One region of the Bradyrhizobium sp. 142 genome, then DNA from elsewhere that is predicted to be linked to it. Evidence: predicted binding sites of a transcription regulator. Region 1 holds the regulator's gene; each other region holds the start of a gene.
The links. The regulator PhoB, encoded in region 1, activates phosphate uptake and scavenging genes when phosphate is short. The targets are predictions, from matches to a motif close to TGTCATNNANCTGTCAT.

Region 2: the regulator PhoB is predicted to act here: its motif matches at 2,969-2,985, upstream of phnC (phosphonate ABC transporter ATP-binding protein).
Region 3: the regulator PhoB is predicted to act here: its motif matches at 2,140-2,156, upstream of IVA82_RS28125 (UDP-2,3-diacylglucosamine diphosphatase).

What each region holds. Positions count from the first base shown of each region.
Region 1 is NZ_JADPKQ010000173.1:20,065-24,812, forward strand. Features, by position in the region: gene pstC (phosphate ABC transporter permease subunit PstC) at 1-138, shown strand, start outside; gene pstA (phosphate ABC transporter permease PstA) at 144-989, shown strand; gene pstB (phosphate ABC transporter ATP-binding protein PstB) at 986-1,807, shown strand; gene phoU (phosphate signaling complex protein PhoU) at 1,819-2,535, shown strand; gene phoB (phosphate regulon transcriptional regulator PhoB) at 2,559-3,266, shown strand; gene IVA82_RS16280 (GcrA family cell cycle regulator) at 3,561-4,073, opposite strand; gene IVA82_RS16285 (aspartate aminotransferase family protein) at 4,525-4,748, shown strand, end outside.
Region 2 is NZ_JADPKQ010000367.1:15,265-20,012, reverse strand. Features, by position in the region: gene IVA82_RS33760 (hypothetical protein) at 1-339, shown strand, start outside; gene IVA82_RS33755 (DUF1045 domain-containing protein) at 343-1,041, opposite strand; gene IVA82_RS33750 (alpha-D-ribose 1-methylphosphonate 5-triphosphate diphosphatase) at 1,060-2,253, opposite strand; gene IVA82_RS33745 (chloramphenicol acetyltransferase) at 2,250-2,909, opposite strand; gene phnC (phosphonate ABC transporter ATP-binding protein) at 3,086-3,895, shown strand; gene phnD (phosphonate ABC transporter substrate-binding protein) at 3,958-4,748, shown strand, end outside.
Region 3 is NZ_JADPKQ010000307.1:115,885-120,632, reverse strand. Features, by position in the region: gene IVA82_RS28140 (cytochrome c) at 1-595, shown strand, start outside; gene IVA82_RS28135 (Lrp/AsnC ligand binding domain-containing protein) at 592-837, opposite strand; gene thiD (bifunctional hydroxymethylpyrimidine kinase/phosphomethylpyrimidine kinase) at 991-1,791, shown strand; gene IVA82_RS28125 (UDP-2,3-diacylglucosamine diphosphatase) at 2,180-2,992, shown strand; gene IVA82_RS28120 (glycosyltransferase family 1 protein) at 2,992-4,035, shown strand; gene IVA82_RS28115 (threonine/serine dehydratase) at 4,098-4,748, shown strand, end outside.

The DNA of each region.
Region 1 (4,748 bases):
AGCGAATTCGCCGAGAGCGACGGTCTGCATCAGTCCGGTCTGATCCTGCTCGGCCTCCTCCTGTTCGTGCTGACGTTCTTCGTGCTCGCAGCGGCGCGGCTGATGCTGATGCGGCTGGAAAAGAAGGCGGGGAACTAAGCCATATGAACCCGATCTATTCACGCCGCCGCCGCAAGGACTTCGTCATCCGCGGTCTCTGCATCGCCGCCGCCGCCTTCGGCGTCACCTGGCTCGCCCTGATCCTGATCACGCTGCTCTACAATGGTTTGGCCGGCCTCAACGTCCAGCTCTTCACCGAGAATACGCCGCCGCCTGGCTCGACCGAGGGCGGCCTGCTCAACGCCATCGTCGGCTCGCTGATGATGACCGTGATCGGCGTCGGCATCGGCGCGCCGCTCGGCATGTTCGCCGGCACCTATCTCGCCGAATACGGCCGCAACGACCGGCTGACGTCGGTGATCCGGTTCATCAACGACATCCTGCTCAGCGCGCCCTCGATCATCATCGGGCTGTTCATCTATGGCGCGGTGGTGGTGCCGATGCGCGGCTTCTCGGCGATCGCGGGCGCGCTGGCGCTCGCCGTGATCGTGATTCCGGTGGTGCTGCGCACGACCGAGGATATGCTGCTGCTGGTGCCGAATGCGCTGCGCGAGGCCGCCTCTGCGCTCGGCCTGCCGCGTTCGCTGGTGATCAAGCGCATCGCCTATCGCTCGGCGCGCTCGGGCCTCATCACCGGCGTGCTGCTGGCCACCGCCCGCGTCGCCGGCGAGACCGCGCCTTTGCTGTTCACCGCGCTGTCGAACCAGTTCTTCAGCCTGAGCCTGAACAAGACGATGGCCAACCTGCCGGTCACCATCAACAACTTCGTGCAGAGCCCCTATGCCTACTGGAAGCAGCTGGCCTGGAGTGGGGCGCTGCTCATCACGCTGACCGTTCTTGCCCTGAATATTGGCGCGCGCATCCTTGGCGCCGAGAGGACCGCAAAATGAGTGATCTGTCCGTATCCATGAGCGCGTCCGGCGGCCTGCCCCAGGCGCCGGTGCTGCCCGAGGCGCCCCCCAAGGTGACGGTGCGCAAGCTGAACTTCTATTACGGCGAGCACCATGCGCTGAAGAACATCGACCTGACGCTCGGCACCAACCGCGTTACGGCGTTCATCGGCCCGTCGGGCTGCGGCAAGTCGACCCTGCTGCGCATCTTCAACCGGATGTATGATCTGTATCCCGGCCAGCGCGCCACCGGACAGCTCATGCTCGACCAGACCAACATTCTCGATCCCCGGCTCGACCTCAACCTGCTGCGCGCACGCGTCGGCATGGTGTTCCAGAAGCCGACGCCGTTCCCAATGACGATCTACGAGAACATCGCCTTCGGCATCCGCCTCTATGAGAGGATCTCGAAATCCGAGATGGACGACCGGGTCGAGAAGGCGCTGCGCGGCGGCGCGCTCTGGAACGAGGTCAAGGACAAGCTCAACGCCTCGGGCCTGTCGCTCTCCGGCGGCCAGCAGCAGCGCCTCTGCATCGCCCGCACGGTCGCGGTGCGGCCCGAGGTGATCCTGTTCGACGAGCCCTGCTCGGCGCTGGACCCGATCTCGACCGCCAAGGTCGAGGAGCTGATCCAGGAGCTCTCCGAGAACTACACGATCGCGATCGTCACCCACAACATGCAGCAGGCGGCCCGCGTCTCCGACAAGACCGCCTTCATGTATCTCGGTGAATTGATCGAGTTCGACGACACCAGCAGGATCTTCACGTCACCGAGCGATCGGCGTACGCAGGATTACATCACCGGCCGGTTCGGCTGAGGAGACGGGACATGGTTTCTGAACATACCGCAAAGGCGTTCGACACCGACCTCCAGGAGCTCACCCGGCTGGTCGCCGAGATGGGCGGGATTGCCGAGCGCATGATCGTGGAGTCCGTCGATGCGCTGATCCGGCGCGACGTCGCGCTCGGTCAGCGCGTCGTCACCATCGACGCCGAGCTCGACATCCTCCAGAGGCGCATCGAGGAGCGTGCGGTGCTCACCATCGCTCGCCGCCAGCCGATGGCGGTTGACCTGCGCGAGATCGTCGGCGCCATGCGCGTTGCGACCGATCTCGAGCGCATTGGCGACCTCGCCAAGAACATGGGCAAGCGCGTCGCGGCGCTGGAGACGGACTTCCATCCGCTGAAGCTGTTCCGCGGCCTGGAACACATGACCGACCTCGTGCAGCAGCAGGTCAAATCGGTGCTGGACGCCTATGCCGCGCATGATCTGCCGGCGGCGATGGCGGTGTGGAAGGGCGACGAGGAAGTCGATGCCATCTGCACCTCGCTGTTCCGCGAACTCCTCACCTACATGATGGAAGATCCACGCAACATCTCGTTCTGCATCCACCTGATGTTCTGCGCCAAGAACATCGAGCGCATCGGCGACCACGCCACCAACATTGCCGAGACCGTGTTCTACATGATCGAGGGTCAGGCCATCACCGACAAGCGGCCGAAGGGCGACATGACGACCTTCGCCACCACGGTTCCGAATACCTAAAGACTCAAGGGAGCAACGAGCCCATGGGCGCACGCATTATGGTGGTTGAGGACGAGGAAGCTCTGACAGAGCTTCTCCGCTACAACCTCGAAGGCGACGGCTATGACGTCGAGACGGTGATGCGCGGCGACGACGCCGACACCCGCCTCAAGGAGCATATCCCCGACCTGATCGTGCTCGACTGGATGCTGCCGGGGTTGTCCGGCATCGAGCTGTGCCGGCGGCTTCGCACCCGGCCCGAGACCAAGCAGCTCCCGATCATCATGCTCACCGCCCGCGGCGAGGAGAGCGAGCGGGTGCGGGGATTGGCGACCGGCGCCGACGACTACATCGTCAAGCCGTTCTCGGTGCCGGAGCTCCTGGCGCGGGTGAAGGGCCTGCTCAGGCGCGCAAGCCCGGAGCGGCTTGCCACCGTGCTCGCCTTTGGCGACATCGAACTCGATCGCGACAAACGTCGCGTCGCGCGCTCAGGCCGTCCGATTGATCTTGGTCCGACCGAATATCGTCTGCTGGAGTTCTTCCTGGAGCACCCCGGCCGGGTGTTCTCGCGCGAGCAGCTGCTCGACAGCGTCTGGGGCCGCGACATCTATATCGACGAGCGTACCGTCGACGTGCACATCGGCCGCCTTCGCAAGCTGCTCAATCTCGGCCGCGAGCAGGACCCCATCCGCACCGTCCGCGGCGCCGGTTACGCACTGGACGATCGTTTTGCGAAAGCGGAGCAGGCGTAGGCCTTTGCGAGCTGATTTAGCGAGCTGCCGCTACACTCTCAGCCGTCGTCCCGGACAAGCGTAACGTTTGCAACGCGCAGCGTTGTCCAGAGCGGAGCGCAGATCCCGGACCCATAGCCACAGGGAGTGGTTGTTGCGCAAAAAAGGTAACTCCGAGTCCCCGTAACCACATCTTGCGGTGGCCATGGATCCCGGATCTGCGCGCGCTTGAGGCGCGCTTGTCCGGGAGACACTGAGTGATTTGCGCGGTCATCGTGTGACGGCGCTATCCTTGCAGTCAGCTAATCCGCCAGCTTACCGCGGCCCGGGCTTGGACGGTGCACGCCTGCGGTCCGCCGCCGGCTGGTACGCGACGCGCGAGTGCTGGGCGCAATAGGGCAGGCCGGACAGCGCCCTGCCGCCGCAGAAGAAGAAATCGGGGCTCGAGGGATCGCCGACCGGCCAGTGACAGGTCGCCTCGTTCAATTCCAGCAACGACAGCCGCTGGCTCATCGGCACCACGTTGTCGTAGGTGACCGGATCCGGCTCCACCTCGACCTCGAAGGCCTGCGCCAGCGCCGTATTGCCGCGCGAGATCGGACGGTTCACCCGCATCATGTGCTGCGCCGGGCGCGCCTTGCGCGGCCGGGGAGCAGCGGATGAAGGGCTCTTGGCGCGGCCGGACAGGCCGAGCCGGTGCACCTTTCCGATCACGGCGTTGCGGGTCACATTGCCGAGCTCCGCCGCGATCTGGCTGGCCGAAAGTCCGGCCTCCCAGAGCTTCTTCAGCTGCTCGACGCGATCATCCGACCAGGTCAAAACCGTCATTGCACCCTTTCCCTCGCTGCGCGCCTGCCATACCGGCTCACAGCGAATGCCTAAGCTTTGAAAAACCCGTGCCGCCAGAATCCCTTAAGGCTCGCCGGGCGCACCAGATGCGCCCGAACGTTTACGCCGGTACATGAGGACTTAGAGATCAGAACCGCTGCACGAGATGTCGTATCTGACAAGCCAAACGCTACAATATGGCGTGACTCACGCGCAAGAGTCCGCCGACTCGCTTCCACATGTTCCGTGGCTAAAACTCGCAAAATCGGCACCGCAAGACTACGGATTCAGCGTTTCGCGAGGCTTTCCGGGCGGCATTGACACCGGTTTTACCAAGCATAAGATAGTACTACGTGCCGCCCTTAAAAGGCGGCACGTTTCGTTTTTCGGGCCGGTCAATGGTGCGCTGCGTAAGCGCGTTGAGGCCGGCCTCAACATCCAAGTGACCGTCATGACCAACAGCGCCGCGCCGCATCTGCTTCCCGTTTTCGCCAGGGCCGACCTTGGTTTCGAGCGCGGTGAAGGCTGCTGGCTGATCGCAACCAACGGCGAGCGTTACCTCGATTTCACCTCCGGCGTCGCTGTGAATGCGCTCGGCCATGCCCATCCGGCGCTGGTCAAGGCGTTGCAGGAGCAGGCGACGAAACTCTGGCACATGTCGAACCTGTTCCAGAG
Region 2 (4,748 bases), on a different contig from region 1:
CAACTGGCGCTCTGGTCATTTGCCGTTGCCATTGCTCACGGCGCCGCCTTGATGCTCGTGCCGATCTATCTCGGGCTTTGCCAGGCCTTCGAACTTGATGCGGGCCATCAGGCCGCCGGCGCGCTGATGAAGGCAAGTCTCGGGATGGCGGTACTGGTGTCTTTGGTGCACGTTGCCGCCATGATCAGCGTTGGCGGATCTCTGGCGTGGCTGGTCTACCGCTATCTGGGATTGAGGTTCGTCTCGCGAAGCTGGTTCAACCTGGATGCGATCTGGGCGACCAGTCTCATTCTGGTTGGCGTCGTCGCGCTCGTCTTCAATCTCGCGAGCTGGCACTGAAGCCTACCGCGGCAAAGCCCACTCGCCCACAATGCGGAATCTTGCCTTGTCGTCATCCTGCCTGAACAGCGCAATGCGATCGATCGCGAGCGTATCGACACCGAGCGCTGCAAACCGCGCTCGCAGCATCTCGAGAATCGGCCCGCGCCGCTCCGCATCCAGCCGGCCCGTCAGCGTCATGTGGAAGCGGAATTCTTCCATCACATAAGGGTAACCCCACCGGTCGAGATAGTCGCGCTGCCGCTCGCTCAGCTTCTCCGGCTTGCGCCGCGCGCGGTCCTCCGCCGATAAGGGTGCGCGGAAGGAATCGAAATCGCGGACGCAATCCGCGGCGAGTTCTTGAAGCGTAACGACCGGCTCGGCCGGAATCACCGCAATGAAGCCGCTGATGGAATCCACGACCGGCCGGATCCTCGGGATCGTCCGCGCCTTGCGGGCGAATGCCGCGCAGGCGGCCGTCAGTTCGGCTTCGGTCCTGTCGGGGGGCAGCGCCATCGGTGCCTTCAGCGTGCCGTGAAAGCCGTATTTGCGCGGATCGGCGGTGACGTCGTGCCAGTCCGGCGCGACATGCAACGCGTCATCGGGAAAGGACAACTCGCCGCCGGTATGGGCGTCGTAGCCCAGCAGCTCGGCGCCGAAGCGGGAGAGGGCGCTGTCGGCGCCGGCGTCGAAATAGATCGCGTAGCGGGGAAAACCTGTCATTGCCCGAGCATAACCGATCTATGCCGCGACGACAGTCTCGCGCGGCATCGCCGCCGCGCTGAGCAGCCGCGTCGCATCGGTGAGATGCACGAGCTTGCCGCCGGCGATCACGGCGATGAGCTGCGGCCGCAGCGGCACCGTGTCGTCGACCAGCAGAATGTCGGCACGGCGCCCCGTAGCCAGCATGCCGCGATCGGTGAGGCCGGTCGCGCGCGCAGGGGCCGCGGAGACCAGATCCCAGGCCTTCGTCAGCGGCAACACGCCGTCGGCGGCGAGCCGGAACGCGGCGAGCAATGGCGCGGGATAGTAGTAGTCCGACGCCAGCACCGAGCAGAGGCCCTTGGCGATCATGTCGGATGCCCTGGTCCAGCCGGTGTGGCTGCCGCCGCGCACCACGTTCGGCGCGCCGTAGACGATGGCATCGCCGGCGGCCGCGGCGGCGCGTGCCGTTTCCTCGGTGACCGGAAATTCGGCGATGGTCGCGCCCATGGCGCGATACGCCTGGCGCATGGCCGGCGTCGCGTCGTCATGCGAGAGCATGCGCACCCGGGCTGCGCGGGCCGTGGCAGCCAGCCGCGCAACCGAAGCCGGCACGTCACCGGCGCGCGAAAGCACGTGCTCCACCAGCCGGTCAAACGCCTCGCTCGACAATCCGGTGCGCTCCACCATGCGATTGCGCTTGCGCGGCTTGGCCATGTCGCCGACCGTGCCATCCATGTGGTCGTTGAAGGCGAACAGGTCGACGCGGCCCTCAGTGAGCCATTGGCTCATCTCCTGCTCGACATCGAGATTGTAGGTCTCGTGCCGCAGATGGAAGCGAGTGTCGGCAGCAAAATGCGGACGCTGGGGCTCGATCGCCTCCATCAGGCTTCGCGCATTGTCGGCGCAGCGTAGCCCCGGCTCCCAGGAACAGGTCGTCGCGTGGAATACCGTGGTGATGCCGTTGCTGATCGCCTGGCGATCACTGTCGGCGAGCGCGACGTCGATCGGGAAGTCGACGCCGGCGCGCGGCATCATCTGCCGCTCGAAGGCATCGCCGTGCAGATCGACGATGCCGGGCAGCACCAGCAGGTCGCGCGCATCAATCGCTAGCCGCGCACGGCCGCGAGCCGCGCCAACCTGCGCAATGTCCGTTCCCGACACGAGAAGCGAGGTTTCGACGAACTCGGTGCCGATCTTGGCCCGGCCGCCCTCGAGGAAAATATCTGTCACGCGACCGCGCTTCGTTTGTCTGAAGGGGAATTCTCCCGTGCTTCGTATGTCGAGAGGAAATCTTCAATCCCGAGCTTGCGGAAATCGGGCAGGGCCTCACGCAATTTGTCGTGATCCCAATCCCACCAGGCGAGTCTGGCGAGCCGCCCCGCGACGTCCTCCGAGAACCGGCGCCGCACGATGCGCGCCGGATTGCCGGCGACGATGCTGTAGGCCGGCACGTCCTTGGTGACGATGGCGCCGGCCGCGATCACCGCGCCGGTGCCGATGTTGCGGCCCGGCAGCACGATCGCGCCATGACCGATCCAGACGTCGTGGCCGATATGGACGTGATGCTGGCGCCGCCAGTCGAAGAATTCGGAATCATCGCTCTCGCCTTCGAAATAGGCGCTCGAACGATAGATGAAATGCGCCTGCGTGGCGCGGTGCATCGGATGATTGCCGGGATTGATGCGCGTCATCGCCGCGATCGAGCAGAACTTTCCGATGGTGGTGTAGGTGATCTGGGCGTCGTTCACGACATAGGAGTAATCGCCCATCGAGACTTCATGCAGAATGGTGCGCGCGCCGACCTCGGTATAGGCGCCGAGTCTGGTCTCGTGCAGCTTCGCTGTGGAATCGATGGTCGGTTGGACCGATAGCGATTTGGCTGCCATGGTGGATCCGGACTGCAGGAGGCGGGACGTTCCTCTTCGAGTGGCTTGGTGACAATGTCATGACGCGCTGATGACAGGGGATGAAGCTGTGTAGCATCGCCGCACCGCAGCGTCGGTGTCACACAAGTGTCAAGCACCGGCGTTAGCGGTGGCAGCCAGCTACTCTGGAGCCCTGCATGCTGGTGGTGGAAGGTCTGACGTGTCGCTTCGGCGTCAAAGCCGCCGTGGACGACGCTTCATTTCAAATTTCTCCGGGCGGCTTCGTCGGTGTGATCGGACGCTCCGGCGCCGGCAAGTCGACGCTGCTGCGGACCATCAACCGCCTCGTGACGCCGACACAGGGCCGCATCCTGTTCGACGGCGTCGACGTGACAGCGCTGCGCGGCAAGGAGCTGCGGCAGTGGCGCGCCCGGTCGGCGATGATCTTCCAGCAGTTCAACCTGGTCGGCCGGCTCGACGTCCTGACCAATGTCCTGATGGGACGTCTGGCAACGATGCCGGCCTGGCGCTCGCTCACGCAGACCTGGCCGGAGCAGGACAAGGCGCTGGCGATGTCGGCGCTCGAACAGTTCGATATCGCCTCGCTCGCGGCCCAGCGCGCCGACCAGCTCTCGGGCGGCCAGCAGCAGCGCGTGGCGATCGCCCGCGCGCTGGTGCAGCAGCCCGACATCATCCTGGCCGACGAGCCGATCGCCTCGCTCGATCCGCGCAACACCAAGATCGTGATGGATGCGCTTTTGCGCATCAACAAGCACTTCGGCATCACCGTGCTCTGCAATCTGCATTCGCTCGATCTGGCGCGCAGCTATTGCGATCGCCTGATCGGCATGGCGCAGGGCCGCGTGGTGTTCGACGGCGCGCCCGCCGCGCTGACCGAGCATGTCGCGCGCGAACTTTACGACCTCGAAGCCGCCGACGTCATGGGCGGGGCGCCCGTGCCGGCGCCCGAGGACATTCCCGCGCTTGGAACGGCAGCCGCTGCCTGAGCTGCGCACACCAGTACTTACCCGTTTTGCGTCAACCGACTCCAACCGATGAAGAGAGTTTCATGATCACTCGCAGACTCATTCTTGCCGGCGCCGCTGCGCTGGTCCTCACGACTTCAGCCTCCGCCGACGACTGGAAAGCCAAATATCCCGAGCTGACTTTCGCCGTCGTGCCGGCTGAAAATGCTTCCGGCGTTACCGAGCGCTGGGCGCCATTCGTGAACTATCTGTCCAAGCAGCTCGGCGTGAAGGTCACGCTACGCATCGCCAACGACTACGCCGCTGTCATCGAAGGCCAGCGTGCCGGCAACATCCACATCGCGAGCTACGGCTCTGCCTCGTTTGCGCGCGCCCGCCTGACCGGCGTCAAGACCGACGCCTTCGCCAACGACATCAACGCCGACGGCTCGACCGGCTACTACTCGGTGTTCTTCGTCAAGGCCAGCAGCGCCTACAAGAGCGTGGATCAGCTCAAGGGCAAGAACCTCGGCCTGGTCGATCCGAACTCGACCTCCGGCAACAACGTGCCGCGCTTCGAGCTCGACAAGATGGGCATCGCGGATGCCGACAGCTATTTCGGCAAGGTCGTCTTCACCGGCAGCCACGAGAACGCGATCCTGGCGCTGGCGCAGGGCACGGTCGACGTTGCCACCAACCAGTGGACCAGCGACGACGATTCCACGCTGGCGCAGATGCTGACCAAGGGCATGCTGAAGAATGCCGACGGCTCTGCGATGAAGAAGGACGACTTCCGCATCATCCACAAGTCGGCGCCGATAATCAACGGCCCCTATGCCTACAACTCCGACCTGCCGGAAGAGGCCAAGGTGGCAATCGCCAAGGCGTTCTTCGA
Region 3 (4,748 bases), on a different contig from region 1:
GGAGGGAACGCATTACTTCCCGGCATTTCCCTACGCGTCTTATCATATCGCGAAGGTGGACGATGTTCGCGATCTCTTCGCCTATCTGAAGACCTTGCCGGCGGTGCCGGGCAGGGTGCGTGATCACGACCTGCCGTTTCCGTTCAACATGCGCCGCAATGTCGGCATCTGGAAATTGCTGTTCACGGACGCCGGGCCGTTCGTGCCGGATGCAACGCGATCGCCGCAATGGAATCGCGGCGCCTATCTCGTGAACGGACTTGGCCACTGCGCGGAATGCCACAGCCCGCGCAACCTCTTGGGCGGCATCATCACCGCCCAGCGCTTTGCCGGCGGCCCCAATCCGGAAGGTGAGGGCTGGGTGCCCAACATCACGCAAAAAGGGATCGGGGACTGGAGCGAGAAGGACATCGCGGATTTCCTCGAGACCGGCGACATGCCCGAGGGCGACAGTGCGTCGGGGGCGATGCGGCCGGTGATCAAGAACCTCGCGCAGCTCACGGGCGAGGACCGCGCGGCGATGGCGGCCTATCTGAAATCGCTGCCGCCGGTCGAAGGGCCCAAGCCCCCGCCAAGGAAGCAGACGGGCGGTTAGGTGCCCCCGAACGCCTTAAATGTGATGATGGTGAGGGTGTCCTGGATGCCGGGCAGCACCTGCACCCTCTCGTTGACGAAGTGGCCGATGTCGGTGTCCTTGTCGACGTAGAACTTCACCAGCAGGTCGTATTGCCCGGCGGTGGAGTAGATTTCGGAGGCAATCTCGGCTTCGGCGAGCGCGTTGGCGACCGTATAGGATTGGCCGAGCTTGCATTTGATCTGGACGAAAAAAGGAACCATTGCAGTCACTCCGAAGGCACATCTGGCGGTCAATAGGCCAAAACCGGCCGGATTTAGCAAGCAAACTTGCTGCCCCGGGCGCAAGCAAACTTGCTGCCCCCCGGCATGCGCGCTAGGACGGATCATGGCCCCGAACCAGCAGAAAATCGCCCCATGACGACGCCCGTGGCGCTCACCATCGCAGGTTCCGATTCGAGCGGCGGCGCCGGCATCCAGGCCGATCTGAAGACCTTTGCCGCGCTCGGCGTCTATGGCGCTTCCGCCATCACGGCATTGACGGCGCAGAACACGAAGGGCGTCACCGGCATTCATGCGGTGCCGGCCGATTTCGTTGCCGCACAGATCGATGCGGTGTTCTCCGATCTCGACGTCGGCGCGGTGAAGATCGGCATGGTGGCGCAAGCTGCCAGCATCGATGCGATCGCGGCCGCGCTGTCGCGCTGGATGCCCCGCTACATCGTGCTCGATCCCGTGATGGTCGCAACTTCCGGCAACCGTCTGCTGGCGTCCGATGCCGTCGACGCCCTGCGTGCGAAGTTGATGCCGCTGGCCTCGGTGATCACGCCCAACCTGCCGGAGGCCGCTGCGCTGCTCGACGAACCGGTCGCGCGAAGCGAGGCCGAGATCGAAAGCCAGGGACGCCGCCTGCTCGCGCTCGGCTGCCGCGCGGTCCTGATCAAGGGCGGGCACGGGGAGGGCGCCGAGAGCACCGACTATCTCGTCGATGCCGAAAGCACCATTGCGCTCGCGGCACCGCGGCTCGCCACCCAAAACACCCATGGCACCGGCTGCTCGTTGTCCTCGGCGGTCGCGGCGGGACTTGCCAAGGGCGAGGATCTCGAGCGCGCGGTGCGGGGCGCCAAGGCCTGGATCAGCGCAGCGATTGCGGCCGCCGATCGCTTCAGCGTCGGCCGCGGCCACGGGCCGATCCATCATCTTCACAAGTTCTATTGACGCGCGGCCGTTGGCTGAATCGATATGGCCGCGGGCTCGCTCAATCTCTCCCGCTTGCGGGAGACGTCGCGCCCAACGGACCGCGCCGAAGGCGCGCCCGATGACAGGCTCCGGCGCGGGTGAGGGCTCTCTCGGTACGAGGGCTAACGATTGCGGAGGCACCCTCTCCCCAACCCTCTCCCGCAAGCGGGAGAGGGAGCGCACCTGCCATCGTAGCTTCCAGTGCGAATCTGATTTGGGCGGGGGCGCCTGCGGCGCCGTGTCGCCTGATTGTCGCATGCGACTGATATTCGCAGGGAGGGCGAGGCGAGGTTTGATTCGTATCTGAGGTGCCTCAAAGGTTCAATCGGTCATCCCTCTGTCACGGGATATTGTTACAGGCTGTCGCATGGGAAGTTACGATGTCAGTGACGAGAGCCCTGAAAGGCGCTTTCGCACCTTGTTCATCTCCGACGTTCATCTCGGAGCCCGCGGTTCACAAGCCGACCTTCTGCTGGACTTCCTGCGCTTCCACGACGCCGACACCATCTATCTCGTCGGCGACATCGTTGACGGCTGGGCGCTGAAATCGAGCTGGCACTGGCCGCAATCGCATAACGACCTTGTCCAGAAACTTTTGCGCAAGGCACGCAAGGGCGCCAAGGTCATCTACATCCCCGGCAATCACGACGAGTTCCTGCGCAACTATTACGGCACGCATTTCGGCGGCATCGACGTCGTCGAGAACACCGTCCACACCGGCGTGGACGGCAAGCGCTATCTCGTCATCCACGGCGACATCTTCGACCTCGTGGTGCAGAACGCACGCTGGCTCGCCCATCTCGGCGACAAGGCCTACGACTTCGCGATCCAGATGAATCGCTTCGTCAACTTCTTCCGGCGCATGTTCAAGGTGCCGTACTGGTCGCTGTCGCAATGGGCCAAGCAGAAGGTCAAGAACGCCGTCAACTATATCGGCGCGTTCGAGCAGGCGCTCGCCGCCGAGGCGCGCCGTTACGACGCCGACGGCGTCATCTGCGGCCACATCCATTATGCCGTGATCCGCGACGAGGGCGGCATCCGCTATATGAACTGCGGCGATTGGGTCGAGAGCTGCACGGCGCTGGTCGAGCACGACGATGGCCATTTCGAGATCATCACCTGGGCGGATCAGTTGCAGAAGCAGGCAGCCGTCCCACAGGTCGCGGCAAGGGCGGCTTGATGCGCATCCTGGTCGCGACCGACGCCTGGCACCCGCAAGTCAACGGTGTAGTTCGGACGCTGACCAAGCTCGCTGACGCCGCCGAGGCGCTCGACGCCGAGTTCACGTTCCTGACGCCGCAATCGTTCCGCACCTTTGCGATGCCGAGCTACCGCGACGTGCGGCTGGCGATGCCGCGGCCGGCTCGAATCGCGAAGCTGATCGAGGAAGCCCGTCCCGACAGCATCCATATAGCGACCGAAGGGCCGATCGGCCTGATGGTCCGCCGCTATTGCCGACAGCGTAAGTTGCCATTCACGACCAGCTTCCACACCCGCTTTCCCGAATATGTCCGCGCCAGGGTGCCGGTTCCGGAATCCCTGATCTGGCGGGCACTGCGCCGATTCCACAGCAGCAGCCGGGCCGTGATGGCGGCAACGCCGGCGCTCGCGCGCGAGCTTGGCGAGCGCGGCTTTGCCAATGTCGTGCTGTGGCCGCGCGGCGTCGACACCGGCCTGTTTCACCCTCGCGCCATCGATCTGTGCCTGCCGTCGCCGGTGTTCCTCTCGGTCGGCCGGGTTGCGGTCGAGAAGAATCTCGAGGCTTTCCTCGACCTCGACCTGCCCGGCACCAAGGTGATTGTCGGCGACGGCCCGGCGCGTGCCGCGCTCGAAGAGGCCTATCCCGATGCGATTTTTCTCGGCCAAAAGCATGGCGAGGACCTGGCGGACATCTATGCTGCGGCCGACGTGTTCGTGTTTCCGAGCAAGACCGACACGTTCGGCCTTGTCCTGCTGGAAGCGCTGGCAAGCGGCCTGCCGGTTGCGGCCTTCCCGGTGAAGGGACCTCGCGACGTGATCGGTGATGCGCCGGTCGGCGCGCTGGATCACGATTTGCGCAACGCCTGTTTCGCCGCGCTCGACATCTCGCGGCAGGCCTGCGTCGAATTCGCCGCCGACTATACCTGGGAGGCTTCGGCCCGGTCGTTCATCGCCAGCATTTTGGCAGCCGGCGCGGTGCTGCACGGCCGGAACGGCGCGGAACAGGCCCGCATCGTCGCCTGACGGGACAAATCCTCGCACGGAGATGTCTTGCCCGCACCTGATCCGGCGCGATAATATCTGATATGACCGAACAGCCCCTTCCGATCGGCCCCGCCGATATCGATGCCGCAGCACGCGTGATCGCGCCTTTTGCCATCCGCACCCCGCTGCTGTCCTTTCCGGTGCTCAACGAGCGCGTCGGCGCAAGGGTCTTCCTGAAGCCGGAGATGCTCCAGCGCACCGGCTCCTTCAAGTTCCGCGGCGCCTTCAACAAGGTGGCCTCGATCCCGCAGGATAAGCGCGCCGGCGGCGTCGTCGCCTTCTCCTCAGGCAACCATGCCCAGGGCGTGGCGGCGGCGGCGAAGATTCTCGACATGCACGCGACCATCGTGATGCCTGCGGATGCGCCGCTGTCGAAGCGCGAGCGCACCAAATCCTATGGCGCCGAGGTCGTGCTGTACGACCGCGACCGCGACGATCGCGAGGCGATTTCGCGCGGCATCGCCGAGAAGCGCGGCGCCACGCTGGTCAGACCCTATGACGATCCGTTCGTGATCGCGGGGCAAGGCACCGCCGGCCGCGAGATCGCCGAGGACATGGCGGCGCTCGGCCTCGCGCCCGATATCGTTGTGGCGCCGGCCTCCGGCGGCGGCCTGATCGCGGGCGTCGCAACCGCGGTGAAGGCGCGCTATCCGCTGGCCCAAATCGTGGTGGCCGAACCGGAAGCCTTCGAC